4 regions of the Bacillus cereus group sp. RP43 genome follow, and region 3 is predicted to be linked to each of the others. Evidence: a T-box and tRNA genes for the amino acid it is inferred to sense, from the RefSeq annotation. Region 3 holds a T-box; the other regions hold tRNA genes.

Region 1 (3,460 bases), 470 kb from region 3:
GGACGGAAAGACCCCGTGGAGCTTTACTGTAGCCTGATATTGAATTTTGGTACAGTTTGTACAGGATAGGCGGGAGCCATTGAAACCGGAGCGCTAGCTTCGGTGGAGGCGCTGGTGGGATACCGCCCTGACTGTATTGAAATTCTAACCTACGGGTCTTATCGACCCGGGAGACAGTGTCAGGTGGGCAGTTTGACTGGGGCGGTCGCCTCCTAAAGTGTAACGGAGGCGCCCAAAGGTTCCCTCAGAATGGTTGGAAATCATTCGTAGAGTGCAAAGGCATAAGGGAGCTTGACTGCGAGACCTACAAGTCGAGCAGGGACGAAAGTCGGGCTTAGTGATCCGGTGGTTCCGCATGGAAGGGCCATCGCTCAACGGATAAAAGCTACCCCGGGGATAACAGGCTTATCTCCCCCAAGAGTCCACATCGACGGGGAGGTTTGGCACCTCGATGTCGGCTCATCGCATCCTGGGGCTGTAGTCGGTCCCAAGGGTTGGGCTGTTCGCCCATTAAAGCGGTACGCGAGCTGGGTTCAGAACGTCGTGAGACAGTTCGGTCCCTATCCGTCGTGGGCGTAGGAAATTTGAGAGGAGCTGTCCTTAGTACGAGAGGACCGGGATGGACGCACCGCTGGTGTACCAGTTGTTCTGCCAAGGGCATAGCTGGGTAGCTATGTGCGGAAGGGATAAGTGCTGAAAGCATCTAAGCATGAAGCCCCCCTCAAGATGAGATTTCCCATAGCGTAAGCTAGTAAGATCCCTGAAAGATGATCAGGTTGATAGGTTCGAGGTGGAAGCGTGGTGACATGTGGAGCTGACGAATACTAATAGATCGAGGACTTAACCATATAATATGAAGCGATGTTATCTAGTTTTGAAAGAATATAAAAAACTTGTTGACTTTAAATGTCGAATGAGTTATGATGATTCTTGTCTTAAATGAATACAGTCTGGTAATGATGGCAGAGAGGTCACACCCGTTCCCATACCGAACACGGAAGTTAAGCTCTCTAGCGCCGATGGTAGTTGGGACCTTGTCCCTGTGAGAGTAGGACGTTGCCAGGCAATTCGGAGGATTAGCTCAGCTGGGAGAGCACCTGCCTTACAAGCAGGGGGTCGGCGGTTCGATCCCGTCATCCTCCACCATTCTAGCCGACTTAGCTCAATTGGTAGAGCAACTGACTTGTAATCAGTAGGTTGGGGGTTCAAGTCCTCTAGTCGGCACCAGAAAATCATGGCGGTTGTGGCGAAGTGGTTAACGCACCGGATTGTGGCTCCGGCACTCGTGGGTTCAATTCCCATCAGTCGCCCCATTTTTTCTTTTAAAATTATAATATGCGGGTGTGGCGGAATTGGCAGACGCACCAGACTTAGGATCTGGCGCCTTTGGCGTGGGGGTTCGACTCCCTTCACCCGCACTTTTAATAAAATAACTCATACATGTCTTGCGGAAGTAGTTCAGTGGTAGAATACAACCTTGCCAAGGTTGGGGTCGCGGGTTCGAATCCCGTCTTCCGCTCCAATTTTCAATATGACATGCCGGGGTGGCGGAACAGGCAGACGCACAGGACTTAAAATCCTGCGGTGGGTGACCACCGTGCGGGTTCGACCCCCGCCCTCGGCACCATATGCGCCCGTAGCTCAATTGGATAGAGCGTTTGACTACGGATCAAGAGGTTAGGGGTTCGACTCCTCTCGGGCGCGTTTTTATTAACGGGAAGTGGCTCAGCTTGGTAGAGCACCTGGTTTGGGACCAGGGGGTCGCAGGTTCAAATCCTGTCTTCCCGATATTTCAACATATGGGGCCTTAGCTCAGCTGGGAGAGCGCCTGCCTTGCACGCAGGAGGTCAGCGGTTCGATCCCGCTAGGCTCCACTTATTTGAATATAACTTATGGCGGTGTAGCTCAGCTGGCTAGAGCGTACGGTTCATACCCGTGAGGTCGGGGGTTCGATCCCCTCCGCCGCTACCATAAAGGACCTTTAGCTCAGCTGGTTAGAGCAGACGGCTCATAACCGTCCGGTCGTAGGTTCGAGTCCTACAAGGTCCACCACTCAAAGTTCATATCTCGGAGGTATACCCAAGTTCGGCTGAAGGGATCGGTCTTGAAAACCGACAGGCGGCGAGAGTCGCGCGGGGGTTCGAATCCCTCTACCTCCTCCATTTTTTCTAAATTAAATATTATATCATCGCGGGGTGGAGCAGTACGGTAGCTCGTCGGGCTCATAACCCGAAGGTCGCAGGTTCAAATCCTGTCCCCGCAACCAAATGGTCCCGTGGTGTAGTGGTTAACATGCCTGCCTGTCACGCAGGAGATCGCCGGTTCGACCCCGGTCGGGACCGCCATTTTTTTTACATAAAGGCTCGGTAGCTCAGTCGGTAGAGCAGAGGACTGAAAATCCTCGTGTCGGCGGTTCGATTCCGTCCCGAGCCACCATTTTGAAATCGCAAGCCGGCTTAGCTCAATTGGTAGAGCAACTGACTTGTAATCAGTAGGTTGGGGGTTCAAGTCCTCTAGCCGGCACCACTTTCAAAATGAGCCATTAGCTCAGTTGGTAGAGCATCTGACTTTTAATCAGAGGGTCGAAGGTTCGAATCCTTCATGGCTCACCATTTTTAATTTAATGCGGGTGTAGTTTAGTGGTAAAACAAGAGCCTTCCAAGCTCTGGTCGAGAGTTCGATTCTCTTCACCCGCTTTTTATGGGCCTATAGCTCAGCTGGTTAGAGCGCACGCCTGATAAGCGTGAGGTCGATGGTTCGAGTCCATTTAGGCCCACCATAATTATTCCGCAGTAGCTCAGTGGTAGAGCTATCGGCTGTTAACCGATCGGTCGTAGGTTCGAGTCCTACCTGCGGAGCCATATTATAGAGAAGTACCCAAGTGGCTCAAGGGGCTCCCCTGCTAAGGGAGTAGATCGCGAACGCGGTGCGAGGGTTCGAATCCCTTCTTCTCTGCCAGATTTTGGCCCGTTGGTCAAGTGGTTAAGACACCGCCCTTTCACGGCGGTAACACGGGTTCGAATCCCGTACGGGTCATACTAAAAGAGATAGCATAATCTGCTATCTCTTTTTTGTTGTGTAAAAGTAGACTTTGGATAGTCTGCTTTTTTTTTGAATACAGCTCGAGCAAGTGCATGTTGTGCTTCGCCTTTATTTAAACCAACCCGTACACGTCTTTTAAGCTCAGGACTCTATTTGAACATTTAAAAACTGTCCACTATGTAAAGCATATTCTAATTGAATTTTTATGCCCGCTGTTTGGGCGCAACCACCTGCCCCTGGGTACACACTAGCTAAATGCTTTGGCACTTGGAAAATCGTTGCATCTAAAATACGAATTCGTTGAAAATAAGCGATTGGATACCCGAAATATTAAAGCATCTTTCGCTAGATAACCACTTTTACACTAATTTCGCCATCGCTCTACTGAATATCAAGTTCACTGCAATCACGATGACTG
Region 2 (3,460 bases), 4.0 Mb from region 3:
TTGGAATCCCAATTTTCAAACTATTCTATGTATAAGGTTAACTTGATGAACCAACTAACTTTTCTATCAGCTAATATTTTTATCAGTGCTTTTCTCCATTACTACCTAGAATTACACAAGATATCCTCAAATAAATAGATTAAAAAACGCTTCTACATTTAGAAGCGTTTTTCTGATGCTAGTTTCCATACTGCTGCAATATTTTTTGCTGTCATTTCGATATTCTCTTCTGCCCTTTTATATGCTTCTTCTAACGTCATTGGACTAGCCGTAATACTAAACACTGCATCAATTCCCTTTTCGTAAACAGTCGTATAATTCGAGGATACAGATCCACCAATAGCAATTACAGGAATATGACGACATTTCGCCCGCTTCGCGACACCAACAGGAGCTTTTCCATACGCTGTTTGTTCATCTATTCTTCCCTCACCAGTTACAATCAGATCGGCGCCCTCTATACACTTATCAAAATTTGTATAATCTAATACAATTTCAATCCCTTTTCTTAACTGTCCCTTTAGCACTGCAACGACAGCGGCTCCCATTCCTCCAGCTGCCCCCGCACCTGGTATTTCAGATACATCAAAAGACACATGTTGTTTAAGTATATTAGCATAATGTTTTAAATTCCCATCTAGCTCTTTCATCATCTCTACATTCGCACCTTTTTGTCTCGCAAATACAAAAGATGCCCCGCTCAGTCCAACTAAAGGGTTATCTACATCACATGCTGCTTCTAACTTTATATCTTCCAGGCGTGAATCAATCCTAGAAAGGTCAACAGTGGTTATCAAATGCAATGTCCCTCCAGAGGGTTCTATTACCCCACCTTTCCTATTTATAAATCTTGCGCCTAAGGCAGATAGCATACCAGCCCCACCATCATTTGTAGCACTTCCTCCAAGCCCTAAAATAATGTGTTTAGCTCCTTGATCTAATGCATGTAATATAAGTTCACCTGTCCCTTTTGTAGTTGTAATAAGTGGGTTTCTCTTTTCAATTGGAACGTGTTGTAATCCTGATGCTGCTGCCATTTCAATAAATGCTGTCTTCTTATCCTTAGACATACCATAAAAGGCTTGCACGCTCTCTCCAAGCGGCCCTGTCACATTAAGTGATATAATTTTCCCCATTGTAGCACCAACAAGAGATTCAACCGTTCCTTCGCCTCCATCTCCAATTGGTACCTTAACATACTCTGCTTTAGGAAAAATTGCTGCAAAGCCTCTTTCAATAGCTTCACATACCTCTATAGCTTTCAGGCTTTCTTTATATGAATCCGATGCAATGACAACTTTCATAATTACCTCCCCCTTATCCAATCCTTTTTTTTATTTTAAACGATATACGGAAAAGTTGCCTTTTGGAGTGGAATTTAAACACAAAAAAAGCTTACATCAAATGATGTAAGCTTTCCCTATTTATATGGAGCCTAGCGGGATCGAACCGCTGACCTCCTGCGTGCAAGGCAGGCGCTCTCCCAGCTGAGCTAAGGCCCCTTAGTACTTAAGCGGAAGACGGGATTCGAACCCGCGACCCCAACCTTGGCAAGGTTGTATTCTACCACTGAACTACTTCCGCGAAAATGGTGAGCCATGAAGGATTCGAACCTTCGACCCTCTGATTAAAAGTCAGATGCTCTACCAACTGAGCTAATGGCTCGTAAATGGCTGGGCTAGCTGGATTCGAACCAGCGCATGACGGAGTCAAAGTCCGTTGCCTTACCGCTTGGCTATAGCCCATTAATATTTACTAGTATGGTTATCTTTTCAAAAAAATAAACCCTTTCAGGTTATTTTAAAGAAAATGGTGGAGGGGGGCAGATTCGAACTGCCGAACCCGAAGGAGCGGATTTACAGTCCGCCGCGTTTAGCCACTTCGCTACCCCTCCGACATTTAAAAATATATGGTGGAGGATGACGGGATCGAACCGCCGACCCCCTGCTTGTAAGGCAGGTGCTCTCCCAGCTGAGCTAATCCTCCAAAAGTGATGACCCGTACGGGATTCGAACCCGTGTTACCGCCGTGAAAGGGCGGTGTCTTAACCACTTGACCAACGGGCCAAAAAAATAAAAACTTTTCCCAAGCTTCCAACCGGGCTTGAACCGGTGACCTCTTCCTTACCATGGAAGTACTCTACCAGCTGAGCTATGGAAGCATAATGGCTCCGCAGGTAGGAATCGAACCTACGACCGATCGGTTAACAGCCGATAGCTCTACCGCTGAGCTACTGCGGAATAATATAAGCCTGGCAACGTCCTACTCTCACAGGGACAAGGTCCCAACTACCATCGGCGCTAGAGAGCTTAACTTCCGTGTTCGGTATGGGAACGGGTGTGACCTCTCTGCCATCATTACCAGACTTTTATCATTATACACATTCTTTTCAGAATGTCAAAAGGAATTTTTAATATATATTCCTTCAAAACTAGATAACATTGCTTCATATTATATGGTTAAGTCCTCGATCTATTAGTATTCGTCAGCTCCACATGTCACCATGCTTCCACCTCGAACCTATCAACCTGATCATCTTTCAGGGATCTTACTAGCTTACGCTATGGGAAATCTCATCTTGAGGGGGGCTTCATGCTTAGATGCTTTCAGCACTTATCCCTTCCGCACATAGCTACCCAGCTATGCCCTTGGCAGAACAACTGGTACACCAGCGGTGCGTCCATCCCGGTCCTCTCGTACTAAGGACAGCTCCTCTCAAATTTCCTACGCCCACGACGGATAGGGACCGAACTGTCTCACGACGTTCTGAACCCAGCTCGCGTACCGCTTTAATGGGCGAACAGCCCAACCCTTGGGACCGACTACAGCCCCAGGATGCGATGAGCCGACATCGAGGTGCCAAACCTCCCCGTCGATGTGGACTCTTGGGGGAGATAAGCCTGTTATCCCCGGGGTAGCTTTTATCCGTTGAGCGATGGCCCTTCCATGCGGAACCACCGGATCACTAAGCCCGACTTTCGTCCCTGCTCGACTTGTAGGTCTCGCAGTCAAGCTCCCTTATGCCTTTGCACTCTACGAATGATTTCCAACCATTCTGAGGGAACCTTTGGGCGCCTCCGTTACACTTTAGGAGGCGACCGCCCCAGTCAAACTGCCCACCTGACACTGTCTCCCGGGTCGATAAGACCCGTAGGTTAGAATTTCAATACAGTCAGGGCGGTATCCCACCAGCGCCTCCACCGAAGCTAGCGCTCCGGTTTCAATGGCTCCCGCCTATCCTGTACAAACTGTACCAAAATTCAATATCAGGCTACAGTAAAGCTCCACGGGGTCTTTCCGTCCTGTCGCGGGTAACCTGCATCTTCACAGGTACTATAATTTCACCGAGTCTCTGGTTGAGACAGTGCCCAAATCGTTACACCTTTCGTGCGGGTCGGAACTTACCCGACAAGGAATTTCGCTACCTTAGGACCGTTATAGTTACGGCCGCCGTTTACTG
Region 3 (3,460 bases):
CGTATTTTTCACCGAATAATGCCATTGCGCCCATTTCTTTCGCTTCTTCAATTGCTTTTTGAGAAATCGCAACATCAATACTTTCCCAAATTTTTTCGTTTACGATACGCTCAATTTTTTCTAATTCGTCAGCTTGTACTTGACCGAAGTGAGAGAAGTCAAAACGTAAACGTTCAGATGTTACAAGAGAACCCGCTTGGTTAACATGCGTTCCAAGTACATCTTTTAATGCTTGGTGCAGTAAGTGAGTTGCTGTATGGTTTTTCACAACGCTACTACGGTTTTTCGTATCGATAAGAGCTTTTACAGCCGCTTCTTTCGTTAATGTACCTTCTTCAACAACAACTTTGTGTAGGTTTTGACCATTTGGTGCTTTTTGTACGTCTTTTACAACAACTTTTACGCCGTCAGCAAGAAGATAACCACGGTCTGCAATTTGCCCACCGCTCTCAGCGTAGAATGGCGTTACATCAAGTATTAATTGTCCTTCTTCACCTGCTTGTAGGCTATCTGTGTACTCACCATTTTTTACAAGTGCAACAACGTTACTTTCTGTTGCAACTGTACCGTAACCAACGAATTCGCTCGCTACTTTAACCTCACCAAGTACACCGCCTTGAACTTGCATAGAGTCAACGTCTTGACGAGCAGCACGTGCACGCTCACGTTGTTTCTCCATTTCATTTTCAAAGCCTGCTTGATCAACTGTCATACCAGCTTCTTCTGCATATTCTTCTGTTAATTCAATCGGGAAACCGTACGTGTCGTATAGACGGAACGCATCTACGCCAGAAATAACAGTTGTTTTTTCTTCTTTCGCTTTTGCAATTACTTCAGCTAAAATTGATTCACCATCATGAAGTGTTTCATGGAAACGCTCTTCTTCATTCTTCACAACTTTTGCGATGAAATCTTTCTTTTCAAGTACTTCTGGATAGAAGTCTTTCATTACTTCTCCAACAACCGGTACTAATTCAAACATGAATGGACGGTTGATGTTTAATTTCTTAGAATAACGAACAGCACGGCGTAATAAACGACGTAATACATAACCACGGCCTTCGTTAGATGGAAGAGCACCGTCACCAACAGCGAATGTTACTGTACGGATATGGTCAGCAATTACTTTAAACGCCATATCTTTTTCTAAATCGCCATTACGATATTTCTCACCAGAAATTGATTCTGTTGCACCAATCATCGGCATGAATAGATCTGTATCAAAGTTCGTAGGTACATCTTGAACGATAGATGTCATACGCTCTAGACCCATCCCTGTATCGATGTTTTTCTTAGGAAGCGGCGTATATGAACCGTCTGGGTTATGGTTAAATTGAGAGAATACAAGGTTCCATACTTCTAAGTAACGCTCGTTTTCTCCGCCCGGATATAATTCTGGGTCACTAAAGTCATTACCGTAAGCTTCACCGCGGTCATAGAAAATTTCTGTATTCGGTCCACTTGGTCCTTCACCGATATCCCAGAAGTTTTCTTCTAAACGGATGATGCGTTCTTTTGGAACACCCATTTTCTCATTCCAAATTGTGAATGCTTCTTCATCTTCCGGATGAATTGTAACAGATAGTAATTCTTTATCGAATCCGATCCATTTGTCGCTCGTTAGAAATTCCCAAGCCCAAGTAATTGCTTCTTCTTTGAAGTAATCACCGATTGAGAAGTTCCCTAACATTTCAAAGAATGTATGGTGACGAGCCGTTTTCCCTACGTTTTCAATATCGTTTGTACGAATTGATTTTTGAGCATTTGTAATACGTGGATTTTGCGGAATTACGCGTCCATCAAAATATTTTTTTAATGTTGCTACACCACTGTTAATCCATAGAAGAGATGGATCTTCATGTGGAACTAGTGATGCACTAGGTTCTACTGCATGTCCTTTTTCTTGGAAAAAGTCTAAAAACATTTGACGAATTTGTGCGCCTGTTAGTTGTTTCATTGTATTTTCCTCCTTAAATATAAAAAACTCCCGCCCCTATAAAAGGGACGAGAGTTAACTCGCGATACCACCCTAATTATGAATTGATTATTATAACAATCAATTCATCACCTCATGGTGCCGTAACGTGGCAAGACGGCAGTGATTAGCTGCTCTCAGGATTAGCTTTCTGTTACCCTTCATTTAAAGCTTCTTTCAGCCAGTGGAAGCTTCTCTCTACAAATGGACTGTAACGTACTTGTTCCGTCATTGATTTAATGTATTATATGACTAAATATAATAGAATTCTCTTAAGTTTGTCAATGTAGATAATCATTTATATTGTATCAATTGCTTATTAATCATAGCTATTCTACTATTCATTCTTAACAGCCTTTAAATATATTATGCATTTATTACTAAATAGGAATCTCCTCATAAAAAACACCTTATACAATTTTCTAAATATTACATTTTTTGTTATAATTAAATTATTAATAATGAAGGAGCGATCACAATGACAACCTTATTGAACAAAGCTAAAAACATGTTAACTACGGACGAAACTATATTGTTTTACGCAGCATGCTCATTAGATATATTTATATATCGTTCCATCGCAAGGCCAGGACTGTTAATCTTAACGAACAAAAGGCTCTTCTTTTACGGACCAGATTTAAGCAAAAACCCAATATTTGAAGAGTACTCTTTCGCAAAAATTTCTAATCTAAAAGAACAGAAACGACTTTTTAGTAATCAAATTGTATTTATGTATGATGATGAATGGAAAAAAATAAAACATATTCAAACAAATGATGTGAGCGGGATTGTTCAACAAATAAAAGAACAACTCTCTAAATAACCATATTATTAGCCCTCTATCTCTATAGATAGAGGGCTTTCACATTAAATATCTTCTCTTTTCCAAAGAGGCCTCACATGAACGACCACTGTACGAATAACAGCTAAAATTGGAACCGATATTAGCAATCCTACAATCCCGGCTATCTCTCCTCCAACTAGTAATGCGAGCATAATAATAACGGGATGCATACGAAGCGACTTACCAACGATGTAAGGCGATAAAATGTTACTTTCCAAAAATTGCAAAATAGCAATCGTAATCCCCGCCTTAATGAGTAAACTCGTTGATACCGTTGCCGCAATCATCAACGTCGGAATCGCCCCTAAAATAGGACCAAAGTATGGGATTATATCCGTTACCCCAATAATAATGCCGAGTAATAACGGATATTTCATACCGATAAACCAAAAAGAAAGAACAGATACTCCCCCTAATACTAAGCAAACAAATAACTGTCCTCGAATATAACTTCCGAGTGACTTATCAATTTCTTTCGCAAGCATTTGACCCGTACTACGCCACTTACTCGGAACTATTTTCCAAAAAATGTGATAAAACTCACCGTAATCTTTTAATATGTAAAATACAATGAACGGAATTAAGAAAATAATGAGCAATGAATCCAATACACCACGAGCTGTGCTCATAACCTTATTTAA
Region 4 (3,460 bases), 3.4 Mb from region 3:
GAACTCTGGTTAAGGAACTCGGCAAAATGACCCCGTAACTTCGGGAGAAGGGGTGCTTTCTTAACGGAAAGCCGCAGTGAATAGGCCCAAGCGACTGTTTAGCAAAAACACAGGTCTCTGCGAAGCCGTAAGGCGAAGTATAGGGGCTGACACCTGCCCGGTGCTGGAAGGTTAAGGAGAGGGGTTAGCGTAAGCGAAGCTCTGAACTGAAGCCCCAGTAAACGGCGGCCGTAACTATAACGGTCCTAAGGTAGCGAAATTCCTTGTCGGGTAAGTTCCGACCCGCACGAAAGGTGTAACGATTTGGGCACTGTCTCAACCAGAGACTCGGTGAAATTATAGTACCTGTGAAGATGCAGGTTACCCGCGACAGGACGGAAAGACCCCGTGGAGCTTTACTGTAGCCTGATATTGAATTTTGGTACAGTTTGTACAGGATAGGCGGGAGCCATTGAAACCGGAGCGCTAGCTTCGGTGGAGGCGCTGGTGGGATACCGCCCTGACTGTATTGAAATTCTAACCTACGGGTCTTATCGACCCGGGAGACAGTGTCAGGTGGGCAGTTTGACTGGGGCGGTCGCCTCCTAAAGTGTAACGGAGGCGCCCAAAGGTTCCCTCAGAATGGTTGGAAATCATTCGTAGAGTGCAAAGGCATAAGGGAGCTTGACTGCGAGACCTACAAGTCGAGCAGGGACGAAAGTCGGGCTTAGTGATCCGGTGGTTCCGCATGGAAGGGCCATCGCTCAACGGATAAAAGCTACCCCGGGGATAACAGGCTTATCTCCCCCAAGAGTCCACATCGACGGGGAGGTTTGGCACCTCGATGTCGGCTCATCGCATCCTGGGGCTGTAGTCGGTCCCAAGGGTTGGGCTGTTCGCCCATTAAAGCGGTACGCGAGCTGGGTTCAGAACGTCGTGAGACAGTTCGGTCCCTATCCGTCGTGGGCGTAGGAAATTTGAGAGGAGCTGTCCTTAGTACGAGAGGACCGGGATGGACGCACCGCTGGTGTACCAGTTGTTCTGCCAAGGGCATAGCTGGGTAGCTATGTGCGGAAGGGATAAGTGCTGAAAGCATCTAAGCATGAAGCCCCCCTCAAGATGAGATTTCCCATAGCGTAAGCTAGTAAGATCCCTGAAAGATGATCAGGTTGATAGGTTCGAGGTGGAAGCATGGTGACATGTGGAGCTGACGAATACTAATAGATCGAGGACTTAACCATATAATATGAAGCAATGTTATCTAGTTTTGAAAGAATATAAAAAACTTGTTGACCTTTAAAAGTTAATAAGTTATAATGATTCTTGTCTTAAATGAATATAGTCTGGTAATGATGGCAGAGAGGTCACACCCGTTCCCATACCGAACACGGAAGTTAAGCTCTCTAGCGCCGATGGTAGTTGGGACCTTGTCCCTGTGAGAGTAGGACGTTGCCAGGCAAAATGGAGGATTAGCTCAGCTGGGAGAGCACCTGCCTTACAAGCAGGGGGTCGGCGGTTCGATCCCGTCATCCTCCACCATTTATGTCGGAGGGGTAGCGAAGTGGCTAAACGCGGCGGACTGTAAATCCGCTCCTTCGGGTTCGGCAGTTCGAATCTGCCCCCCTCCACCATTTCTTAATTATTGGGCTATAGCCAAGCGGTAAGGCAACGGACTTTGACTCCGTCATGCGCTGGTTCGAATCCAGCTAGCCCAGCCATTAAGAGCCATTAGCTCAGTTGGTAGAGCATCTGACTTTTAATCAGAGGGTCGAAGGTTCGAATCCTTCATGGCTCACCATTTTAACAAAATATGCGGGTGTGGCGGAATTGGCAGACGCACTAGACTTAGGATCTAGCGCCTTTGGCGTGGGGGTTCGACTCCCTTCACCCGCACTTTTAATAAAATAACTCATACATGTTTTGCGGAAGTAGTTCAGTGGTAGAATACAACCTTGCCAAGGTTGGGGTCGCGGGTTCGAATCCCGTCTTCCGCTCCAATTTTCAATATGACATGCCGGGGTGGCGGAACAGGCAGACGCACAGGACTTAAAATCCTGCGGTGGGTGACCACCGTGCGGGTTCGACCCCCGCCCTCGGCACCATATGCGCCCGTAGCTCAATTGGATAGAGCGTTTGACTACGGATCAAGAGGTTAGGGGTTCGACTCCTCTCGGGCGCGCTTTTATTAACGGGAAGTGGCTCAGCTTGGTAGAGCACCTGGTTTGGGACCAGGGGGTCGCAGGTTCAAATCCTGTCTTCCCGATTTTCCCAAAAACATGGGGCCTTAGCTCAGCTGGGAGAGCGCCTGCCTTGCACGCAGGAGGTCAGCGGTTCGATCCCGCTAGGCTCCACTTTATTTTTTATATGTCGGAGGTATACCCAAGTTCGGCTGAAGGGATCGGTCTTGAAAACCGACAGGCGGCGAGAGTCGCGCGGGGGTTCGAATCCCTCTACCTCCTCCATTTTTTTAAAAAGTGGCTTAGTTACATATAAAAATGAATAAGATATTAATTTTTCCTTCATGGAGGTATACCCAAGTTCGGCTGAAGGGATCGGTCTTGAAAACCGACAGGCGGCGAGAGTCGCGCGGGGGTTCGAATCCCTCTACCTCCTCCATTTATTTTTAAAACATAATATCGTCGCGGGGTGGAGCAGTACGGTAGCTCGTCGGGCTCATAACCCGAAGGTCGCAGGTTCAAATCCTGTCCCCGCAACCAATGGTCCCGTGGTGTAGTGGTTAACATGCCTGCCTGTCACGCAGGAGATCGCCGGTTCGACCCCGGTCGGGACCGCCATTTTATGTTGGCTCGGTAGCTCAGTCGGTAGAGCAGAGGACTGAAAATCCTCGTGTCGGCGGTTCGATTCCGTCCCGAGCCACCATTTTTTTATGCCGGCTTAGCTCAATTGGTAGAGCAACTGACTTGTAATCAGTAGGTTGGGGGTTCAAGTCCTCTAGCCGGCATCATTTAGGGGCATAGTTTAAAGGTAGAACTGAGGTCTCCAAAACCTCCAGTGTGGGTTCGATTCCTACTGCCCCTGTAAAGTATATGGGCCTATAGCTCAGCTGGTTAGAGCGCACGCCTGATAAGCGTGAGGTCGATGGTTCGAGTCCATTTAGGCCCACCATATATTCCGCAGTAGCTCAGTGGTAGAGCTATCGGCTGTTAACCGATCGGTCGTAGGTTCGAGTCCTACCTGCGGAGCCATGGCCCGTTGGTCAAGTGGTTAAGACACCGCCCTTTCACGGCGGTAACACGGGTTCGAATCCCGTACGGGTCATAAAAAAAAGAGTCAGCATATTGCTGACTCTTTTTTATTATGTATAAGCCTCTTTTTATCACCTTATTTTCCTGAAATAAATAAAGGGATTTAGGAAAAGCTATGGTATGTATTAAAAGGAGGAGATGAAAAATGACACAAGTTAGAGAACTTATGAGTACTCATATCGTACATTGTACACCGTTAGATAATGTATATGAGG

What was found. The T-box of region 3 lies ahead of alaS (alanine--tRNA ligase). A T-box ahead of a tRNA ligase gene usually reads a tRNA of that ligase, here a tRNA-Ala.
Positions count from the first base shown of each region.
Region 1: it encodes a tRNA-Ala, which carries the amino acid that the T-box ahead of alaS (alanine--tRNA ligase) is inferred to sense. The anticodon was not compared.
Region 2: it encodes a tRNA-Ala, which carries the amino acid that the T-box ahead of alaS (alanine--tRNA ligase) is inferred to sense. The anticodon was not compared.
Region 4: it encodes a tRNA-Ala, which carries the amino acid that the T-box ahead of alaS (alanine--tRNA ligase) is inferred to sense. The anticodon was not compared.

Region 1 is NZ_JARVHQ010000001.1:557,169-560,628, forward strand. It holds rRNA gene QCI75_RS02815 (23S ribosomal RNA) at 1-848, shown strand, start outside; rRNA gene rrf (5S ribosomal RNA) at 950-1,065, shown strand; tRNA gene QCI75_RS02825 (tRNA-Val) at 1,071-1,146, shown strand; tRNA gene QCI75_RS02830 (tRNA-Thr) at 1,152-1,227, shown strand; tRNA gene QCI75_RS02835 (tRNA-His) at 1,238-1,313, shown strand; tRNA gene QCI75_RS02840 (tRNA-Leu) at 1,338-1,418, shown strand; tRNA gene QCI75_RS02845 (tRNA-Gly) at 1,448-1,522, shown strand; tRNA gene QCI75_RS02850 (tRNA-Leu) at 1,539-1,627, shown strand; tRNA gene QCI75_RS02855 (tRNA-Arg) at 1,631-1,704, shown strand; tRNA gene QCI75_RS02860 (tRNA-Pro) at 1,715-1,788, shown strand; tRNA gene QCI75_RS02865 (tRNA-Ala) at 1,802-1,874, shown strand; tRNA gene QCI75_RS02870 (tRNA-Met) at 1,895-1,971, shown strand; tRNA gene QCI75_RS02875 (tRNA-Ile) at 1,976-2,052, shown strand; tRNA gene QCI75_RS02880 (tRNA-Ser) at 2,070-2,162, shown strand; tRNA gene QCI75_RS02885 (tRNA-Met) at 2,190-2,266, shown strand; tRNA gene QCI75_RS02890 (tRNA-Asp) at 2,270-2,345, shown strand; tRNA gene QCI75_RS02895 (tRNA-Phe) at 2,361-2,436, shown strand; tRNA gene QCI75_RS02900 (tRNA-Thr) at 2,451-2,526, shown strand; tRNA gene QCI75_RS02905 (tRNA-Lys) at 2,537-2,612, shown strand; tRNA gene QCI75_RS02910 (tRNA-Gly) at 2,626-2,696, shown strand; tRNA gene QCI75_RS02915 (tRNA-Ile) at 2,703-2,779, shown strand; tRNA gene QCI75_RS02920 (tRNA-Asn) at 2,787-2,861, shown strand; tRNA gene QCI75_RS02925 (tRNA-Ser) at 2,868-2,958, shown strand; tRNA gene QCI75_RS02930 (tRNA-Glu) at 2,965-3,036, shown strand; partial or broken gene QCI75_RS30505 (hypothetical protein) at 3,113-3,191, opposite strand; partial or broken gene QCI75_RS02940 (transposase) at 3,193-3,357, opposite strand; gene QCI75_RS02945 (FUSC family protein) at 3,402-3,460, opposite strand, start outside.
Region 2 is NZ_JARVHQ010000001.1:4,997,918-5,001,377, forward strand. It holds gene QCI75_RS25870 (glycerate kinase) at 159-1,304, opposite strand; tRNA gene QCI75_RS25875 (tRNA-Ala) at 1,430-1,502, opposite strand; tRNA gene QCI75_RS25880 (tRNA-Gly) at 1,513-1,584, opposite strand; tRNA gene QCI75_RS25885 (tRNA-Lys) at 1,590-1,665, opposite strand; tRNA gene QCI75_RS25890 (tRNA-Gln) at 1,671-1,745, opposite strand; tRNA gene QCI75_RS25895 (tRNA-Tyr) at 1,811-1,894, opposite strand; tRNA gene QCI75_RS25900 (tRNA-Val) at 1,911-1,986, opposite strand; tRNA gene QCI75_RS25905 (tRNA-Glu) at 1,995-2,066, opposite strand; tRNA gene QCI75_RS25910 (tRNA-Thr) at 2,089-2,161, opposite strand; tRNA gene QCI75_RS25915 (tRNA-Asn) at 2,166-2,240, opposite strand; rRNA gene rrf (5S ribosomal RNA) at 2,250-2,365, opposite strand; rRNA gene QCI75_RS25925 (23S ribosomal RNA) at 2,456-3,460, opposite strand, start outside.
Region 3 is NZ_JARVHQ010000001.1:1,026,206-1,029,665, reverse strand. It holds gene alaS (alanine--tRNA ligase) at 1-1,957, opposite strand, end outside; T-box leader at 1,998-2,216, opposite strand; gene QCI75_RS05320 (PH domain-containing protein) at 2,454-2,798, shown strand; gene QCI75_RS05315 (AI-2E family transporter) at 2,843-3,460, opposite strand, start outside.
Region 4 is NZ_JARVHQ010000001.1:4,435,674-4,439,133, reverse strand. It holds rRNA gene QCI75_RS23210 (23S ribosomal RNA) at 1-1,220, shown strand, start outside; rRNA gene rrf (5S ribosomal RNA) at 1,322-1,437, shown strand; tRNA gene QCI75_RS23200 (tRNA-Val) at 1,443-1,518, shown strand; tRNA gene QCI75_RS23195 (tRNA-Tyr) at 1,527-1,610, shown strand; tRNA gene QCI75_RS23190 (tRNA-Gln) at 1,623-1,697, shown strand; tRNA gene QCI75_RS23185 (tRNA-Lys) at 1,702-1,777, shown strand; tRNA gene QCI75_RS23180 (tRNA-Leu) at 1,792-1,872, shown strand; tRNA gene QCI75_RS23175 (tRNA-Gly) at 1,902-1,976, shown strand; tRNA gene QCI75_RS23170 (tRNA-Leu) at 1,993-2,081, shown strand; tRNA gene QCI75_RS23165 (tRNA-Arg) at 2,085-2,158, shown strand; tRNA gene QCI75_RS23160 (tRNA-Pro) at 2,169-2,242, shown strand; tRNA gene QCI75_RS23155 (tRNA-Ala) at 2,258-2,330, shown strand; tRNA gene QCI75_RS23150 (tRNA-Ser) at 2,349-2,441, shown strand; tRNA gene QCI75_RS23145 (tRNA-Ser) at 2,503-2,595, shown strand; tRNA gene QCI75_RS23140 (tRNA-Met) at 2,620-2,696, shown strand; tRNA gene QCI75_RS23135 (tRNA-Asp) at 2,699-2,774, shown strand; tRNA gene QCI75_RS23130 (tRNA-Phe) at 2,784-2,859, shown strand; tRNA gene QCI75_RS23125 (tRNA-Thr) at 2,869-2,941, shown strand; tRNA gene QCI75_RS23120 (tRNA-Trp) at 2,948-3,018, shown strand; tRNA gene QCI75_RS23115 (tRNA-Ile) at 3,029-3,105, shown strand; tRNA gene QCI75_RS23110 (tRNA-Asn) at 3,111-3,185, shown strand; tRNA gene QCI75_RS23105 (tRNA-Glu) at 3,187-3,258, shown strand; gene QCI75_RS23100 (CBS domain-containing protein) at 3,391-3,460, shown strand, end outside.